Regions from separate parts of the Leuconostoc sp. JNUCC 76 genome, predicted to be linked through region 2. Evidence: predicted binding sites of a transcription regulator. Region 2 holds the regulator's gene; the other holds the start of a gene.
The links. The regulator Rex, encoded in region 2, represses fermentation and respiration genes when NADH is low (regulators of the CRP and FNR family bind a similar motif). The targets are predictions, from matches to a motif close to TTGTGAANTANTTCACAA.

Region 1: a site for Rex is predicted at 3,244-3,261, ahead of JNUCC76_RS00600 ((S)-acetoin forming diacetyl reductase). Genes of this name have one in related genera too.

Annotation. Positions count from the first base shown of each region.
Region 1 is NZ_CM132206.1:98,274-105,068, reverse strand. Features, by position in the region: gene adhE (bifunctional acetaldehyde-CoA/alcohol dehydrogenase) at 1-2,188, opposite strand, end outside; gene JNUCC76_RS00600 ((S)-acetoin forming diacetyl reductase) at 2,421-3,197, opposite strand; gene JNUCC76_RS00595 (DUF6198 family protein) at 3,324-4,007, shown strand; gene thiD (bifunctional hydroxymethylpyrimidine kinase/phosphomethylpyrimidine kinase) at 4,024-4,851, opposite strand; gene JNUCC76_RS00585 (folate family ECF transporter S component) at 4,891-5,448, opposite strand; THF riboswitch at 5,485-5,616, opposite strand; gene JNUCC76_RS00580 (hypothetical protein) at 5,734-6,276, opposite strand; gene JNUCC76_RS00575 (peptide chain release factor 3) at 6,366-6,795, opposite strand, start outside.
Region 2 is NZ_CM132206.1:1,861,504-1,873,171, reverse strand. Features, by position in the region: gene JNUCC76_RS09465 (carboxypeptidase M32) at 1-792, shown strand, start outside; gene JNUCC76_RS09460 (phosphocarrier protein HPr) at 1,052-1,321, shown strand; gene ptsP (phosphoenolpyruvate--protein phosphotransferase) at 1,323-3,038, shown strand; gene tsaB (tRNA (adenosine(37)-N6)-threonylcarbamoyltransferase complex dimerization subunit type 1 TsaB) at 3,152-3,862, shown strand; gene rimI (ribosomal protein S18-alanine N-acetyltransferase) at 3,846-4,403, shown strand; gene rimI (ribosomal protein S18-alanine N-acetyltransferase) at 4,381-4,791, shown strand; gene tsaD (tRNA (adenosine(37)-N6)-threonylcarbamoyltransferase complex transferase subunit TsaD) at 4,784-5,800, shown strand; gene JNUCC76_RS09430 (redox-sensing transcriptional repressor Rex) at 5,898-6,548, shown strand; gene JNUCC76_RS09425 (lipid II:glycine glycyltransferase FemX) at 6,555-7,592, shown strand; gene JNUCC76_RS09420 (HAD-IIB family hydrolase) at 7,659-8,477, shown strand; gene JNUCC76_RS09415 (FUSC family protein) at 8,487-8,969, opposite strand; gene JNUCC76_RS09410 (nitroreductase family protein) at 9,062-9,805, shown strand; gene JNUCC76_RS09405 (type I phosphomannose isomerase catalytic subunit) at 9,838-10,797, shown strand; gene JNUCC76_RS09400 (mannose/fructose/sorbose PTS transporter subunit IIA) at 11,051-11,668, shown strand, end outside.

The DNA of each region.
Region 1 (6,795 bases), 430 kb from region 2:
TAGGATCATAATTGTATGAGTTTGTTAAGTTATCAAAGATTAACTTAATGGCTTGTAATGCCCAAGGGCGTGTAAACTCTGAGGCCATTACTGAAACATATGATTCCAAAGCATGTGACAAAGCATCTAATCCGGACCATGATACTGTACGTTTTGGCACAGTCATAACAAATTCTGGATCAACAATAGCAACTTCCGGTGTCAATTCATAATCGGCTAATGGATACTTTACATGTGTTTCATCATCTGTAATAACGGCAAATGGTGTTACTTCTGATCCGGTACCTGAAGTTGTTGGAATCGCAACCATCTGTGTCAAACGCGCATGATAGAATTTAACAATTCGCTTACGGATATCCATAAACTTTTGTTGTAGTTCTAGGAACAAATCCTTAATGGCTTCATTATCTTCTAAAATACCTTCATGGCGTGTTGAGTATTCATACAAGAAACGACCAATCTTACCGGCATCAAGCGCTGAACCACCCCCCAGTAAAATAACTGTATCTGGTTTGAAGTCTGCCATTTGGCGAGCAATCTCAACAGCTTGTGACAAAGTTGGGTCAGGCTTAACTGAACCGTAGATATTTGTTTCAACCTGTTCTTGACGTAACTCAAGTTGGCCTAGCACTCTACCGACAAATCCGAACTGAACCATACCAGGATCAGCGACAATAAATGCACGGTTTACAGTAGGCAAATCTTGTAAATAAGTAATGGCGTTGGCTTCGTAGTAAACTTCCTTAGGTAAACGAACCCATTGAGGACGATTACGGCGGCGAGCCACGGTCTTAATATTAAGTAAGTCGTATGTTGATAAGTTATGAGACAATGAATTCTTCCCCCATGATCCGGTACCAAGTGTCAACGATGGACGCATAGCATCTGTATAAATATCTCCAACACCACCGATTGAGTCAGGTTGGTTAACCAAAATTCGTGAAGCACCGATAGCATCAGCGTATTCTTTAATGAATGGATCATCTTGTGAGCCAATTTGAATTGCTGCGTTGTGTCCTGCGCCTTGATAGTTTAATAATGATTGAACCGTCTCAATAGCTTCTTCACGTTTCTCAACTTTATAAATTGAAAGTAATGGCGATAACTTTTCAGAAGATAACGCTTCACCTATGTTCTTCTGATCTAATTCGAACAAAAGTACATCTTTACCATCAGGAATCTTTACGCCAGCTTGTTCAGCAATCCAGCGACCTGACATACCAGCAACAGGGCCAGCAATACCAAATCCCTCTGCGTTAGGCTTAAAGACATAATCAGCAATTTTCTTGTAGTCTTTCTTAGGAACAAGATATGCACCTTGTTCTTGTAACTTAGTTAAAATTTCGTCATAGATTGGTGCTTGGATAACGGCTGAATTTTCTGTGGCACAAATCATGCCGTTATCGAAACGCTTTGATAACAACAAGTCAGACACGGCACGATCTGTGTCAACAGTTGCATCAATATAAACTGCACCATTTCCAGCCCCAACACCCATTGATGGATTTCCTGACTTCAAAGCTGCATTAACCATCGATGGTCCACCAGTAGCTAAAATTGAAGCAATATGAGGATTTTGTATCAACGCACTTGTTGCATATAGTGAAGGCTTTTCAATCCATTGGATAAAGTTCTCCGGTGCGCCTGCTTTAACCGCAGCATCATAAACAATTTGTGCAGCAAGCACTGATGACTTTTGTGCTTGAGGATGGAAAGCAAAGATAATCGTGTTACGCGTTTTTGCTGTCAACATTGATTTAAAAATAGTTGTCGATGTTGGATTTGTAGTTGGAACAATTCCTGCCAAAACACCTAGTGGCGCTGCTAGTTCAACTTTCCCTTGAATCTTATCTTCACTAATGACACCAACCGTTTTATCAAATTTAATAGCGTTGTAAACAGACTCTGATGCAAAACGGTTTTTCGTATCCTTGTCTTCTACAACACCACGACCCGTTTCATCATGAGCAGCGTGGGCTAATAGCAGTGAATTTTCTGAACCAGCTAAAGCCATAGCTGCAACAATTTTATCAACTTGTTCTTGAGAAAATGTTGAAAATTCAGCTAATGCTTTTTGTGATTTTTCTACCAAACCCTCGGTCATTTTCTCAGCTTGTGTCTGTAGTTCCGCTTTTTCTTCAGGTGTCAAAACCTTTTTTGCGGGCTTTTTTGCAATTGCTTCTGCCATAATTTTATGCTCCTTTACTTGCTCATTTATTAACAATATAAGTATATATCATCTACTGTAAAAAAGCAACTATATTTAAAAAAGTTTCCAAAATGCTGTTTTAACAACGTTTGGAAACGCTAACATTATCATAGATCAATTGTATAGTAAATCACATAAACGCCATTTTGAAAACAAAAAAGTATCCCAAATTAAATATGTGGGATACTTTTTTGTTTACTTTGAATACTTATTAACTAAATACCATACCGCCATCGACAATCAATGTTTGTCCAGTGACATAGTTTGAATCTTCACTTGAAAGGAAAGAGACGACATTAGCAACGTCTTCTGGTTCACTCAAACGTCCCATAGCGATTCCTTCAGAGAATTGTGCCATGCCCCACTCATCGTCTTTGCCAGCATTTACACTAACCTCATGAGCGATATCTTCCATCATTGGTGTCTTAACAATTCCAGGCGCAAATGCATTTACTGTAATACCAAACTCTGCTAATTCTCTAGCTGTTGTTTGTGTAATACCACGAATAGCAAACTTTGTTGATCCATAGGCAGTTAAATTAGCGTTACCTTGAACACCAGCTTGAGATGTTGCATTAATAATTTTGCCACCATGACCAAATTCTTTGAATGCGTCTACTGCTGCCTGAGTTCCCCAAACAATACCATTTACGTTAATGCCCCACGTCCAGTTCATGTCGTCTTCTGTGACAGACATGATTGGTGTCGTAGGAGCAACACCAGCATTATTAACAATTACATCAAAACCGTTAAACTTTTCTTTTGTTTCTTTAACAGCCGCAAAAACTTCATCACGCTTTGCTACGTCAGCCTTAATAGCAATGGCTTCACCACCATTTTTATTAATTTCATCAGCTACTTTTTGTACTTTTTCAATATGACGTCCAACTAAGGCAACCTTAAACCCATCTTTTGACAATCGTTCTGCGATTGCCTGTCCAATTCCTTGCCCAGCTCCAGTTACTAAAGCGACTTTATTTTCTGACATTGTTTTTTTCCTCACAATTTTCTAATGCATATATTCTATACCTTAATTGTGATTTTGTAAACTATCTTTAAGCACCTTTCTTAATGCTATAATAAGAAGATAATCAACTAAGGAAAAAAATACACAATGTACTATATAGATGGTCAATTTTATCAACTGGGATACAAACAAAAAATTAGTTTCTTTTTTATCTCTTTAATCATTAACTCATTTGGTAATGGATTAAGCGTAGCTAGCGCCATGGGTTCAGCCCCATGGACCGCTAGCGCCGCTAACCTATCTAATACCACTGGCTGGCAAATTAGTATCTTTTTAGCTATTACAGCTATTTCTGTGGCTTTCTTAAATATGTGGTTAGCCATGCGTATCAATTGGTTGCGATTACTTGGTAATATTTTCTTCGGTATGGCATTTAGTATTTTAGTTGGTGTATTCGCCAATTACTTTATCTCGTTAGGCATTCGTGAACTTAGTTGGTGGTGGCGCATTCCTCTTGACCTGTTTGGAATTTGGACAATTGGTGTGGCCATTTCCATATACCAGCGTGTCAATTGGATTCTTCACCCCTTAGATGATCTGACGAATATCTTACGCTTTGATTATTTCCGTGGCAATGCTAGTAAAGCTCAAATGAGTAATTTCGCTGTTGCAATTGGTATTTCGATTATTTGTCTCATCATTAGCCATCAAATCGTGGCGCTCGGTATTGGTACTGTCATGTCCTTCCTTTTACAGGGACGTAACATCGCTTGGGCGGATCGTCATATTTTCAAACGACTTGTTCATGGTGATATCACCGGTGCATCATAACAAAAAAGAAGACAAATTATTTGTCTTCTTTTTTGTTATAGTCTTGAGCTGCCCAGTGATTAATTGGTCCAAACTTATGTCCAACAGCAATTTCATGTTCAATCGCTGTTGCCGTCACATCGTGGGCAATGCGAATAGCTGTAGCAACGTCTTTCCCCTTAGCAATTTCAGCGGCAATGGCAGCGCTTAAAGTGTCCCCAGTACCATTAATATGTGTAGTATCAAAATACGGGTGCCTTAACCAAAAATCAGAGCCATCCGCGAGAAGAACATAGTCAGCAACCTCATTTTGGTTATCTTGATTATGCCATCCTTTGACAATAACATTTTGGACACCCAGAGATTGAATATCTTTTGCAGCAACTGCCTGTTGCTGTTCATTATCAATAATACGTCCAGTTATCAACTGTGCCTCAAAAAAGTTCGGAGTTGCAACTGTTGCAAGTGGTAGAAGTTTTTCTTTTAGTGCCTCAAAGGCCGCTGCCTCTAACAACTGGGCACCATGTTTTGTTGTTATTACCGGATCAACTACTAAGGGACCAAAGTCAAACTTTTTATAAGCTTTTACCACTGCTTCAATTAAACTAGCATCTGATAACATTCCTGTCTTACTTGCACGAACTTTAAAATCGTCAGCAAGAACCTCAAACTGTTTGTCAATAAAGTGTAGCGGCAATGTTTCCGCAGCATGAATACCATATGAGTTTCCAGCCACAGCAGCAACTAACACACTCATACCGTATGTTTTTCTAATGAAAAATGTATGTAAATCTGCTTGCATACCTGCGGATCCATCTGAATCAGAACCTGCTATTGTTAAAACTTGTGGAAATTCATTTACCATATTAAAACCCCTGCTTTCAAAAAAAACAGCCTAAGCTGTTTAACTAAAAATCTTTTTCGTGGTGTGACTAATAACCTGATTATTCAAAAGGAAATACGAAATACCTACTTGAATGGGAAACATAATTAAATTCTTAATGACACGTGGTGTAATAAAGGCTAAAAATGAAGGCCAATCGTGTGCTGTATGATACATCATAACCAACCAAATTGAATTTAAACCAATATTAGCAATTAATAATACCAACCCTACGGCAACACTTACTCGCCACCAGCTTGTTTTGTCGTGCTTGAAATAAGCCAGTGAATAAATTAGCGCACTAATCATTGCTGTAAAAGTGAATCCCAAAAAGAATGCACCAGGATTAATAATTGTTGCGCCGATAATGTCTAGTATTGCCGCAATTAACATAGACCACAACGGGCCATACCATTTAGCAATAAGAGACATTGTTACGAATGCAAAGCTTACTTGAAGTACATTAGTACCGACTGTCAGCCTGCTCAGCACCATGTGAAGTGCCATCAACATCGCCAATAAAACAAATTGACGCGTATCTAGTTTTGGGAAAACCCACGTTCGCGCTGTATTTTCCATGCTATAGAACCTCCGAGTGGAGCGTTCACCTTATATAGTGGTGAATGTGACTGATGCACCGCACAAACATTCATTGCTAATACGAAAAACGATTAGCTAATTAGTTTGTTTCGTCAGCGGCTCACATTCCGTCTCCGCTGCACTTAACGCGCATCAATCTACCCCGATTTTATTTGTCTTATCGACCCAAACATTGTACCACAAAAAAAAACGAACGTTAACGATAATGCTTACAAAACGTTCGCTAAATTAGCTAAATATACTATTCATCCGCCGCTATATTCACTATTCTGGTAGTATTATTTGAGTAGATGGCCCTTTTTGTTCGGATTGTTCAGGTTGCTCTTGTACTAGAAAACTTGGGTAAAGTGTCAAAGATTTTTCTTCAAATCCAACAACAGAAGATCCGAGAACACGTGTGACTAATTCCAACAATCTTTCTTCGAAAAGATCCTTATCAATTTCCTCAATTTCAGGCTTCAAAGACTGTTGGTACATGTTCATGTGTAAGTTGGGAACCAATGCATATTCACGGCCAATTAAGCCAGCCCATTCCTCAAACAATTCATTGGGAATTTCTTCCTCTTCAGCATGCGCCAAGGGCATAAAGTTAACGCTAAATGTGTTAACCGACTCTCCTTCCTCATCAAACTGTTCCTGTGTTATTTCACCATTCGTTAATTCTTTAGCATATTCAAAGTCAAAAGCTCGCCGTTCGTCAAAAATATGAATAAAACCAGCAGTTGCTTGTGTAGCATCATTTGAATCAACAACACGCAAAATACGTTCGCGTTGGCCATTAAAAAGTTGTTGTGTATAATATGACATGATTTTCTCCAATATTCTTGTTACTATATTCTAACATATTACGATATTAAAAAAGAACGTCCACAGACGTTCCAATATGCTTGGTATTTTTACATTTTTTCTTCTAATTCGACATCAGGGTATTTATCGTGGAACCAATTCAAGGCGAATTTATTCTCAAATAAGAATACTGGCTCATCATACCGATCTTTTACTAGTAAATTACGTGATGAACTCATTTTCTCATCTAATTGTTCTGGCTTTATCCAGCGAGCAACTTTGGAACCAATGGGTTCAAATTGAATTTCAACATTATATTCGTTTTCCATACGGAACTGGAACACTTCAAATTGCAATTGTCCAACAGCGCCAATAATGTAGTCGCCACCATTCCATGATTTATAAAGTTGAATAGTTCCTTCTTGAACGAGTTGTTCAATCCCTTTATGATATGATTTTTGCTTCATTACATCCTTGGCAACCACACGGTTAAACAATTCAGGTGTAAATGTTGGCAAATCAGGGAACTGTATAGATTTC
Region 2 (11,668 bases):
TTTATGGAAGCTCTGAATCGTGATGATGCTCGTATCACCACACGCTGGGACGAAAATAATTTTCAAATGGCGGTTCTAGGTATTCTCCACGAGGCAGGTCATGGACTCTTTGAACAAAATGTTGATGCTAAGTATGACGATGTACGTTCAGTTTTGCCAATCAGCATGAGTATTCATGAATCACAATCGTTGTTTAATGAAGTTATGGTTGGAAGATCAAAAGAATTTTGGGCAGTTGAATATCCAAAGTTACAAGCAACTGTAGCACCAACATTTGATGATATTAATTTTGATCAATTTTATCAAGCGTGGTTAAAAACTGAAGCCACATTGATTCGTACTGAAGCGGACCCGTTAACTTATCCATTGCACATCATTATTCGTTATGAAATTGAAAAAGCAATTTTTAACGATAACGTTGATATAAGTGATTTGCCAGCACTCTGGAATAAGAAATATAAAGAATATCTTGGTTTAGAAGTACCAGATGATTTGACTGGTATTTTACAGGACATTCACTGGGCAGGTGGATCATTTGGGTACTTCCCAAGTTATGCACTCGGTCATTTATATGCAGCTCAATTTAGAGCAACCATGACAAAGACGTTAGATTTTAAAGCTATCTTTGAATCGGGAGATTATTCACCAATTTTTGAATGGCGCAAGGAGCATGTTTGGCAATATGGTGGAGCCGTAGACCCTAATAAAGTATTGGAAGATGCTACGGGAGAACCTCTAAATCCACAGTACTGGCTAGATTTTGTTAATGGCCTGTATGAAAATTTTAATTGAAAAAAAACGTTGAACTGATGATGTTTAACGCTTTTTTTATTGTTGATATAAGTTGTTTCAAGTATGAACAATCTATTTTTCAGAAAAGAGGACGCATAATCAATGTAAACGTTTTCATTAAAAAAGCCGTTAAATAGGCATTTCTAGCTTTAGCGCTTGATATAACAATGATTTGTGCAATATTTTACTTGATATTTTGTAAGCGCTTTGATAAACTATATTCAGAAGCTGATTAACAGCACAAAGGAGAATTTTAAACATGGCACAATCAAAAGACTTTCATATCATCGCAGAAACAGGTATTCACGCACGTCCAGCAACTTTGTTAGTACAAGCAGCTTCAAAGTTCGCTTCAGATGTTACTTTGTCATATCAAGGTAAGGATGTTAACTTGAAGTCAATCATGGGTGTAATGTCATTGGGTGTTGGTCAAGGCGCCGATGTTACTATCAAGACCGAAGGTGCTGATGAAGAAGCAGCAATGACAACAATTGCTGAAGCAATGGCTACAGAAGGACTAGCAGAATAAAATGACGAAAAACTTCAAAGGAATCGCGGCAAGTAACGGCGTAGCAATTGCTAAAGCCTACTTGTTAGTTGATCCAGATTTGTCTTTTGAGAAGACAACAGTAACAAATGTGGCGGCTGAACAAGCACGTGTCGACGATGCTTTGAAGGCTTCTAGTGATGATGTTAAATTGATAAAGGCAAAGGCAACCGAAAGTTTAGGTGCTGCAGAGGCTGAAGTATTCGAAGCACACCTAATGGTTTTGGCTGATCCAGAAATGTCTGGTGCAATTAAACAAAAAATAGAAGATGACAAAGTTAACGCTGAGCAAGCTGTCAAAGAAGTCACAGATATGTACATCAGTATGTTTGATGCAATGACGGATAATGAATATATGCAAGAACGTGCAGCAGATATTCGCGACGTAACGAAGCGCATTTTGTCACATTTATTGAATATTTCTTTGCCTAATCCAGCATTAATTGATGAAGAAGTAATTCTTGTATCAAAGGATTTAACTCCTTCTGATACAGCGCAACTAGATCGTCAGTTCGTAAAAGGCATCTTAACTGACCTTGGTGGTCGAACAGCGCATGCATCAATTATGGCACGTACATTGGAAATTCCAGCGGTGGTTGGTTCTGAAAAAGCAACAGTTGAAGTTTCTAGTGGTGATGTGGTCATTGTTGATGGCTTGACAGGCGATGTAATTGTTAATCCTGATGCCGATACACTTGCTACTTATCAAAAAAAGGCAGCCGATTATTTCGCACAACGTGCAGAATGGGCTAAGTTGAAAGATGAGAAATCAGTGTCTGCTGATGGTAAAGAATTTATCGTTGGTGCTAACATTGGCGCACCAAAAGATATGCAAGCTGTTTTAGACAATGGTTCTGAAGGCGTTGGTTTGTATCGAACAGAATTCTTGTATATGGAATCTGATCATTTGCCAACTGAAGATGAACAGTTTGAGGCTTACAAAGCTGTTGTCGAACAAATGGGTGACAAGCCCGTTACAGTTCGTACGATGGACATTGGTGGGGATAAGCATCTTGATTATTGGAAATTACCTGAAGAAGAGAATCCGTTCTTAGGTTATCGTGCCATTCGTATTTCATTGGATCAGACTGATATTTTTCGCACGCAATTACGTGCATTAATACGGGCGTCTGCGTTTGGTAATTTATGGATTATGTTCCCAATGATTGCAACACTAAGCGAATTCCGTGCTGCGAAAAAGATTTACCTTGAAGAACGTGAAAAGCTTGAAAAAGCGGGCGTGGCTACGGGTGAAGTTAAGTTGGGCATTATGATAGAAATTCCAGCTGCAGCAATTTTAGCCGATAAATTTGCCAAAGAAGTTGATTTCTTCTCTATTGGTACAAATGATTTGATTGCCTATACAATGGCTGCAGATCGTGGAAATGATCGTGTGGCGTATTTGTATCAACCATATAATCCGTCTATCTTACGGTTAATTAATACTGTGATTTCAGCTGCGCACAAAGAGGGCAAGTTTGTCGCAATGTGTGGTGAAATGGCTGGTGATCCTGTGGCAGTACCACTATTAGTGGGTATGGGATTAGATGAGTTTTCAATGAGTGCGCCATCTGTTTTGCAAACTCGTTCCTTGATGAAAAAGCTCAACACAGCTGACATGAAAGTGTTGGCTGAAAAAGCATTGGACGTTGAAACAAACGATGAAGTGATTGAGTTAGTTAAGCAAGCAACAAAGTAAGGTTTAGGAAAAGCGCCATTGGCGTTTTTTTGTGCTTTATAACCGTTTTTATGACTATTAATAAATATAACAATTCTCATTCAAGTTTTATTATTTGTGATAAAATTAAACTTATGAAGATTTTAGCATTTGATACAAGTAACCAACCACTAACAGTGAGCTTGGCAGAAAATAATAGCGTAAAAAACGTTTTCACTACCAATGTAGCACGTAATCATTCCATTCAGTTGCTACCGGCCATTCGAGATGTTGTGGCCTCTGAAAATTTGACACTACAAGATATTGATCGTGTTGTTGTGGCTCAAGGTCCAGGATCGTTTACGGGATTAAGAATTGGTGTCACGGTGGCAAAAGTTTTAGCCGATACCTTAGGTGCTGAATTATGTGGTGTATCTAGCTTAGCAATTTTAGCGGAACAAGTTAAAGCTGACGGGCTAGTGGTACCACTATTTAACGCCCGCAATAGAAACGTTTTTGCTGGTGTATATCAAAATGGCATGAGTATATTTGCTGAATCTCATCAGCCAATTACAAATCTATTTGCTTTTTTGGAATCAAAGGACGAACCAATTACTTTTTTGGGTGATACCTCAGAATTTAGTGATGAAATGCAAACGCTTTTTGGTGAACGCGCAAAAATTTTGTCACCAGAAGAGAGTTTACCGGATGGGGTGGGTATTGTAACACTTGGGTTGCAAGAAACACCTACAGAAAATATTCAGGATTTTAATCCAAATTATCTACGCAAAACGCAAGCAGAGCTGAACTGGATTGCTGCTCATCCTGGTGAGGATAAACCAGAAAACTATGTTTTTGAAATTTAGAAAATCAAAGCATTTATTAAATAGTTTGCCAAAATATACCGAAAAAGTTGTTGATGTCCAAGGGACAACATTTTTATTAAGGCGAGCTACGATGTCAGACATCGATATGCTAATAAAAATTGAAGAAGCAGTTTATAATGGTTCAGCGCCATGGCTTTTACGTGATTTTGTGAGTGAACTGTCACGTCCCCATGTCCGACTGTATTTGGTCATTGAACGACGTGGTCAAATTGTTGGTTTTGCAGGTGCTGCTTTACGCACTGAGATTCATGACATGCACATTACTAATATAGCTGTCCTACCCGTGTGGCAAAATAGCGGCTTAGGCACGATACTCATGCAAGAGCTGAAATTGTTTACCAAAAAAACCGGTGTGTCATCAATGACTTTGGAGGCCAGAGTGTCCAACCTGGGCGCACTGGCATTGTATGAACGACTAGGTTATAAGCAAACAGGTATTAAGAAAGGATATTACCTCGATAATCGCGAAGATGCGGTATCGATGGCATTACACTTTGATGATTCGACGAGCAACAACTGAAGATATTGACTTGATATGGCATATAGCCGATGCTGCTTTTGGATCATCTCCTTGGCCCAAAAGCGTTTTTGAACATGATTTAGCTAGTCCCAGGACAGCTTATTTTATCGGGGATGGTGGTTTTGTTGGTATTACGACAATACTTGATGAAGCTGAAATTGTTAGTGTTGCAGTACATCCTGATTATCAAAAGCAAGGTGTTGCACAGAACATTTTTAAACATATTTTTAATATGAAGCAAGTTACTCGATTTTTACTTGAAGTATCAGCACAAAATGGAAGTGCCCAAGCACTATATAGAAAGCTGGGATTTACAGAGTATTATCGTCGTGAAAAATATTATAGAAATGGTGATGATGCAATTATGATGGAGAAAAAAATTGACTAAAATAATTTCCTTTGAATCAAGTGCGGATGAAACAAGTGTCGCCATTGTTGAAGACGGTAACATTGTTCTAAGCAACAGTGTGGCTACCCAAATTAATTCACATCAACGCTTTGGTGGTATTGTTCCTGAAGTGGCCAGTAGACATCATATTGAATGGATTACCCGGGTATTAAACGATGCTTTAGACACCGCTCATGTCGAACCCAAAGCGCTTGACGCGGTTGCTGTAACATATGGCCCGGGACTAGTTGGATCTTTATTAGTCGGCTTAATGGGGGCGAAAACATTTGCTCTGGCGCATGGCTTGCCAGTTATTCCAGTTAATCACTTAGCAGGCCATATTGCAGCGGCAAATTTCAACAAACCAATTAAATATCCAGCCATGGCATTAATGGTATCTGGTGGACATACTGAACTTGTATTGATGCGTGAAGAAAACCAATTTGAAGTTATTGGTGAAACACGTGATGATGCGGCTGGAGAAAGTTTTGATAAAGTTGGGCGGCTATTAAATTTGCCGTATCCTGCTGGGAAGACAATTGATGAGATGGCTCATAGAGGCCAACCAACCATTAAATTTCCAACTGCCATGGCATATGAAGATAATTATGATTTTAGTTTTTCTGGTTTGAAGAGTGCGGTAATTAATTATGTGCATCACGCCAATCAAAAAGAGGAAACGATCAATCAGGATGATTTGGCGACTAGCTTTCAAAATGCTGTTGTTGATGCATTAATTGGTCGAACAAAACGAGCATTAGAAAATTTTCCCGTTAAAAGTTTTGTATTAGCTGGTGGTGTCGCCGCAAATTCTCAATTACGTGAAGAATTGACTATGCTATTAAACGATTTTCCAAAGACAGAATTTATCCCCGTTCCGATGCAGTATACAGGGGATAATGCGGCAATGATTGGTGCTGCAGGTTATTGGAATTACAAGAAAAATATTTTTGCTGATTTAGATTTAAACACGGATCCGGGATTAGATTTTGAATTGTTACAATCCTGACATCATTGTGAAAACATCACTATCTTTTGCTAAAACCTTTTTATATATGGTATACTAGTTATGCAAAAGTTCACAAGTTTAATTAATGGAGATAATTATGACTCAACAACCTAAAATACCGCGTGCAACTGCTAAGCGGCTACCTATATATTTTCGTTATCTAACATTTTTACATGATGCTGGTAAGGAACGGATTTCTTCCTCAGAGTTGAGTGAAGCTATTAAGTTCGACGCGGCAACAATTCGTCGAGATTTTTCATATTTTGGTGCGCTAGGTAAGCGTGGCTATGGTTATGACGTCAAAGCGCTTTTAGATTTTTTTGCTAATGTTTTAGACCAAGATAGTCTAATTAATGTGGCCTTAATTGGTGCAGGAAATCTTGGACAAGCGTTATTAAATTTCAACTTTCATCAATCGTCGAATATGCGTATTGCAGCAGCCTTTGATGCTGACGAAAAACGTGCTGGTACAATTTTATCAGGTGTGCCTATTTATTCTATGGAAGAATTACAAGAACAGATGACAGCACAACGCATTAATATTGCGATTCTAACTGTTCCTCAAGGTGTAGCACAAGAAATAACAGATCAATTAGTAGAAACGGGCGTTAAGGGCATTTTAAACTTTACACCGGTGCGTGTAACTGTTCCGGCAGGTGTTCGTGTACAAAACGTTGATTTAACAAATGAATTACAGACGTTAGTTTACTTCATTGAAAACTACGGCTCAATTACGACAGGACTATAATTTCACATGACTATTTTAAATTTAGATGATTCCAAAAAAGTAACTGATTATCAAAAATTTGTTCGTGAAAATCCACGCGGGCAAGTGACACAAGATCCATTGTGGGGGAAATTAAAATCTAATTGGGGACATCTTTATGTTTATCATGAGACAGATGGAAAAATTGATGCTGTGATGTCTATTTTGACTGTTGAAGCAGTTCCCGGGAAACTACTGGCTTATGTTGGGCGTGGCCCAGTGGCAGACGTTGAAAATATTGATTTAATTAAGTCAATGATTTCTGAGGCCTTAGCAGCTTTGCCAGATAATGTATTTTTGGTTCGTATGGATCCAGAAATTGCATATTCAGATGAATTAAATCAGAAATACCTTGATGCTGGTTTTCAAACCAGAAATAAACAAGTTCAACATATGCATGGTAATATTCAACCGCGTAAGAATGTGGTCTTATATTATGACGGTCGTGGTGAGGGAGCTGACCCCATTACTAATGAAGATGAATTAATGTTACATTTTAAGCCAAAGGTTAGAAATGATATTCGTCGTGCTTTTCGTGATGGTGTAACGATTACAAGTGGTGATAGTGAAGAAGATGTTCGAGCACTTTTTGACACTTATGTTTCAATGGCTAAAAATCATGGTATAACGCATCGACCAATTGACTATTTCTTGCGCATGCAAAAGTTATGGCGTGGAACAGGATTGTTCCGTGTTTATTTGGCTCATTTTGAAGGGCAAGTTATTGCCAGTGGTCTTGGATTTTCTTATGGTGATGAAATTTGGTATATGTATGCTGGTTCATATCGTGAATTTGGAAAGCATAATGCACCTGCAGCTATTCAATATGAGATGCTTAAGTGGGGACTTGAATTAGGCAAAGTCGAATATGATTTCGGTGGCATTGGCGAATTTGATAATTCGGATGGATTGTACAAATTCAAACATGAATTTGCCTATCATGATCCACATGCAGAATATATTGGTGAATTAGATTGGGTTGTTGATGAATCAGGGTACCAAGAATATCTTAAACAATTTGAATGAAATTAGCGCTTAACGGCGCTTTTTTGGTACAATTGAAAGATAGTATTTACAGGTAGGAGACAAGTAATGTCAATTAAATTAATTGCGTCAGACATGGACGGTACATTTTTGACTGCAAATGATGAATACAGTCAAGCTAGATTTGAGCGTGTTTTATCAGTCATGAATACACGTGAGATGCGTTTTGTGGCAGCATCAGGGCGCCAAGTTAAAAATCTACAACAATTGTTTGCCCCAACAATTAATAATGGCTTTGAAATGGATTTTGTTGGATCCAATGGTGCAGTTGTATCAACATTTGAACAACAATTATATTCGGTTCACTTATCAGCACAACAATTAGAAAAAGTAATTGAATGGAATGCAAAAAATCCAGACTCGGCAGAAAATATTATTATCATGACTGGTGATAAGGGGACTTATGTATCTAATCATGCCACTGGGCAAGTAGCAGAAATGGTATTTCAATTTTATCCCAATGTCAAGCAAGTTGAAAAATTAATGCAAGTTGATGATCATATCTTAGGTATTACTTTTGTGTGGCCAAATAATGAAGTGCAGCAACATGTGGCTGCACTTCGCAATATTTTCGGTGACGAGCTACATGCCACGGGATCTGGATTTGGTTCAGTTGATGTACTTGGAAAAGGTGTTGATAAGGCAGCAGGACTACAAGTTTTGCAAGATTACTACAATGTTTTAGATAGTGAAGTGATGGTATTTGGCGATAATGGTAATGATTTAGAGATGCTGACTAAATACGAAAATGGGTTCGTGATGCCTAATGCTGAGCCGTTTATGCAACAAAGAGTAACTAAAAAAGCCGTCGATGTGAACACAAACGATGGGGTTTTGAAGACTATTGAAAAATATTTAGGTATCTAAAAAAGCGACTTACGTCGCTTTTTTTGGTGACCAAAATCGATTAATTGCTATTGCCATGACAACACCAATAAATGTATCAACAATTCGATCAATGACGTAAATAATTGTTGCACCAGCAGGAATATTAAGTGAAATCATTAGTAAAGCGGCCATTGCACCAATGACGCCACTGTTGTAGTTGAAGCCATCTAATAAAACAATGACAACAATTACCAATACTGGTAACAAAATCATGGATACCCATGCTGCTTGATGTGTTTGCTGATGAACAATAAAGTAAAAAAGTGCAAAGGCACCGCCAACAGTGTTAGAAATCAAACGAACTTTCGCAAAATTTAGTGTTTTGTCCCAACTTTCACGCAAAGCAAAAACTGCTGCTAGACAAGCAACAAATGGTGGTCGATGAAAAAAATAAAAAGACGTAATAATTATCATAACGGCCAGGGCAGTCTTTAATGTACGTAATCCTAACCGGAATTTCCCGAATTGCATAAATTTCTCCAATGAATATTTTATTATTTTATCATAATTTTATGGTACTATCTAGGTATGAATATTATTTGGTTTCATGAAAGGATTTTACTATGTCTAACCCAACCTTAGATGTGCTTAATCAACATATGTCCATACGTTCCTTTACAGATGAAATGGTCTCTGATCAACAGGTTTCAGAAATTATTCGTGCTGCAACTGCAGGACCTAATATGAATAATTACCAACCAGTAACTTTTATAGAAATTACATCACAAGATATAAAGGCTGATATTACTACTAAAGTAGGCATGAAATATATTGAAACTGCAGCAAGATACTTTGTTGTAACGGTTGACTACAATAAAGATTTAATAGGCTTAAACGATGAGCAGCGCCGTCAGGCAGAAGAGAACATACAGAGCTATGCAGTACTTGAAGGTGGTATTGTGAGCGCCGGAATTGCTCTCGGACGGGCTCAAGTTGCTGCTGAATCACTGGGATTAGGCAGTGTGACTATGGCTGGTGCATTAGGAGCCTTAGAAATTTACGAAGAGCATCTCAACTTGCCACGTTATGTGAAAGCGGTGATGGGCTTCTCGGTTGGTCATCCGGCGGATAATCCTGGTATTAAGCCAAAACTTGGTGAAAGTGGCTTTTTGATGAAGGATCGCTATAATCAAGAACAGTTAGAAGAGGCAGTTACCGCGTATAATAAAGTGATGGTTGAATATTATGCGAATCGAGGTATTGAACGTTCTTGGACAGAAAACAATGCTCGAATGTTAACTCGTGAACAAAAAACAACACCATTATTGACGAAGTATGCTAAAGATAAAGGATTTAACTTAAAATAATTTTTTTAAATAAAAATGAAAGCGATTACATTATGACGATATTACATTTACAAGCAGAGCTACATGAAAAGATGTGGGGTGGAAGTGCCCTGAAAGCCTTTAATTATAAAATTCCGAGTGATCATACTGGGGAGGCTTGGACAATTGCTGCCCATAGTAATGGACAATCTACTGTAATTAACGGGAAATTAGCAGGTCAAGGATTGAGTCGAGTTTGGCAAGATCATCCAGAGTTGTTTGGTGGTCATGGACGTGATGAAGCATTTCCACTATTAGTGAAAATTTTGGACGCTCATGAAAATCTATCAATTCAGGTTCATCCGAATGATAAACAGTCTTACGAAAAATTTGGCAAAACAGAAAGTTGGTATATTTTAGAGGCAAAGCCAGGTTCTAAAATATATTATGGTCATCATGCGAAAACACGAGATGAATTAAAAAAGATGGTTGATCAAAAAGAATGGCACAAGTTATTGCGCACGATTCCAGTGCAGAAAGGAGATTTCTTTTATGTTGCTTCTGGTACATTTCACGCTTTAGGGGCTGGTATTATTGCTCTTGAGATACAGCAGAGTTCTGACACAACATATCGATTCTACGACTTTGATCGAATTGATGCCACCACAAAAGAAAAGCGCCCGCTCCAAATTGAAGAGGCCTTAGCAGTTACGACTGTGCCTCATGTAGATCCTACCTTAATTCAAGATACAACGATTGTTGATCAAACTGTCATTGAACGTTTGGTAGTAGCAACAAAATTTACCATAGATAAGTTGTTGGTTCGCGGCCCATCATTGTTTGAACAAACTCATCATTATGAACTGTTTACAGTGATTGAAGGGTCCGGTTTTATCGATGCCGATCAAATCAAAAAAGGTGATAGTTTTATCGTATTGAGTGATGCAAAAAACTACCGATTAGACGGTGATATGACACTCATACGCAGTTTTGTCACGCCTACAACAACAAATAAAGACGCATTTGTGAGATGAATTTAGAAGATGTCGCTAAATTGTAAGTTATTATTTCATTAGTTTTCATCACAATTTACTTTTAGAAAAAATTATTTTATGAAAAGAAAATACAAGCTATGTAAGAAAAGGTGAAAGCTTGTACTTTTTTGTAAACTAGGATTATAATTAAATATGTAAACGGTAACAAAAAACTTTACTGAAAGCGTTTACAAAACTGTTTTGTTCCGTTATAATCATATAGTAAGTATTTTAATGAGAAGGAGATAACCGGATGGTTAATCTAATTATTGCCAGTCACGGAGACTTTGCAAAAGGTATACTGATGTCGGGTTCAATGATTTTCGGTGAACAAGAAAATGTTGAAGTCGTTACATTTTTACCTAATGAAGGTCCAGATGACTTAGATAAACATTATCAAGAAGCATTGGCTAAGTTTAGCAATGACGATCAAGTTCTATTCTTAGTTGATTTGTGGGGTGGTTCACCATTTAATCGTGCTAGCCTTATTCAAAAGGAAAATCCAGAAAAGATGGCTATTGTTGCCGGATTGAATTTGCCAATGTTAATTGAAGCGTACGCTGGTCGTTTGAGTCAGGAAACTGCAGCAGGTTTGGCAACTTATTTGGTTCCTGTCGCTAAAGATGGCGTGAAGTCAGTTCCGGAAGCTGAGGAAGATACGTCTGCGGATAACACAACTAAAGCATCTACAGTAGGATTGAAAGAAGGGCACATTAATATTAAGTTAGCGAGATTGGATACTCGATTGCTTCATGGTCAAGTCGCCACTGCATGGACACCTGATTCAAAAGCGAATCGCATTATCGTGGTTTCAGATGCGGTTGCAAAAGACGAGTTGCGTAAAAGTTTGATTCAACAAGCTGCTCCTAAT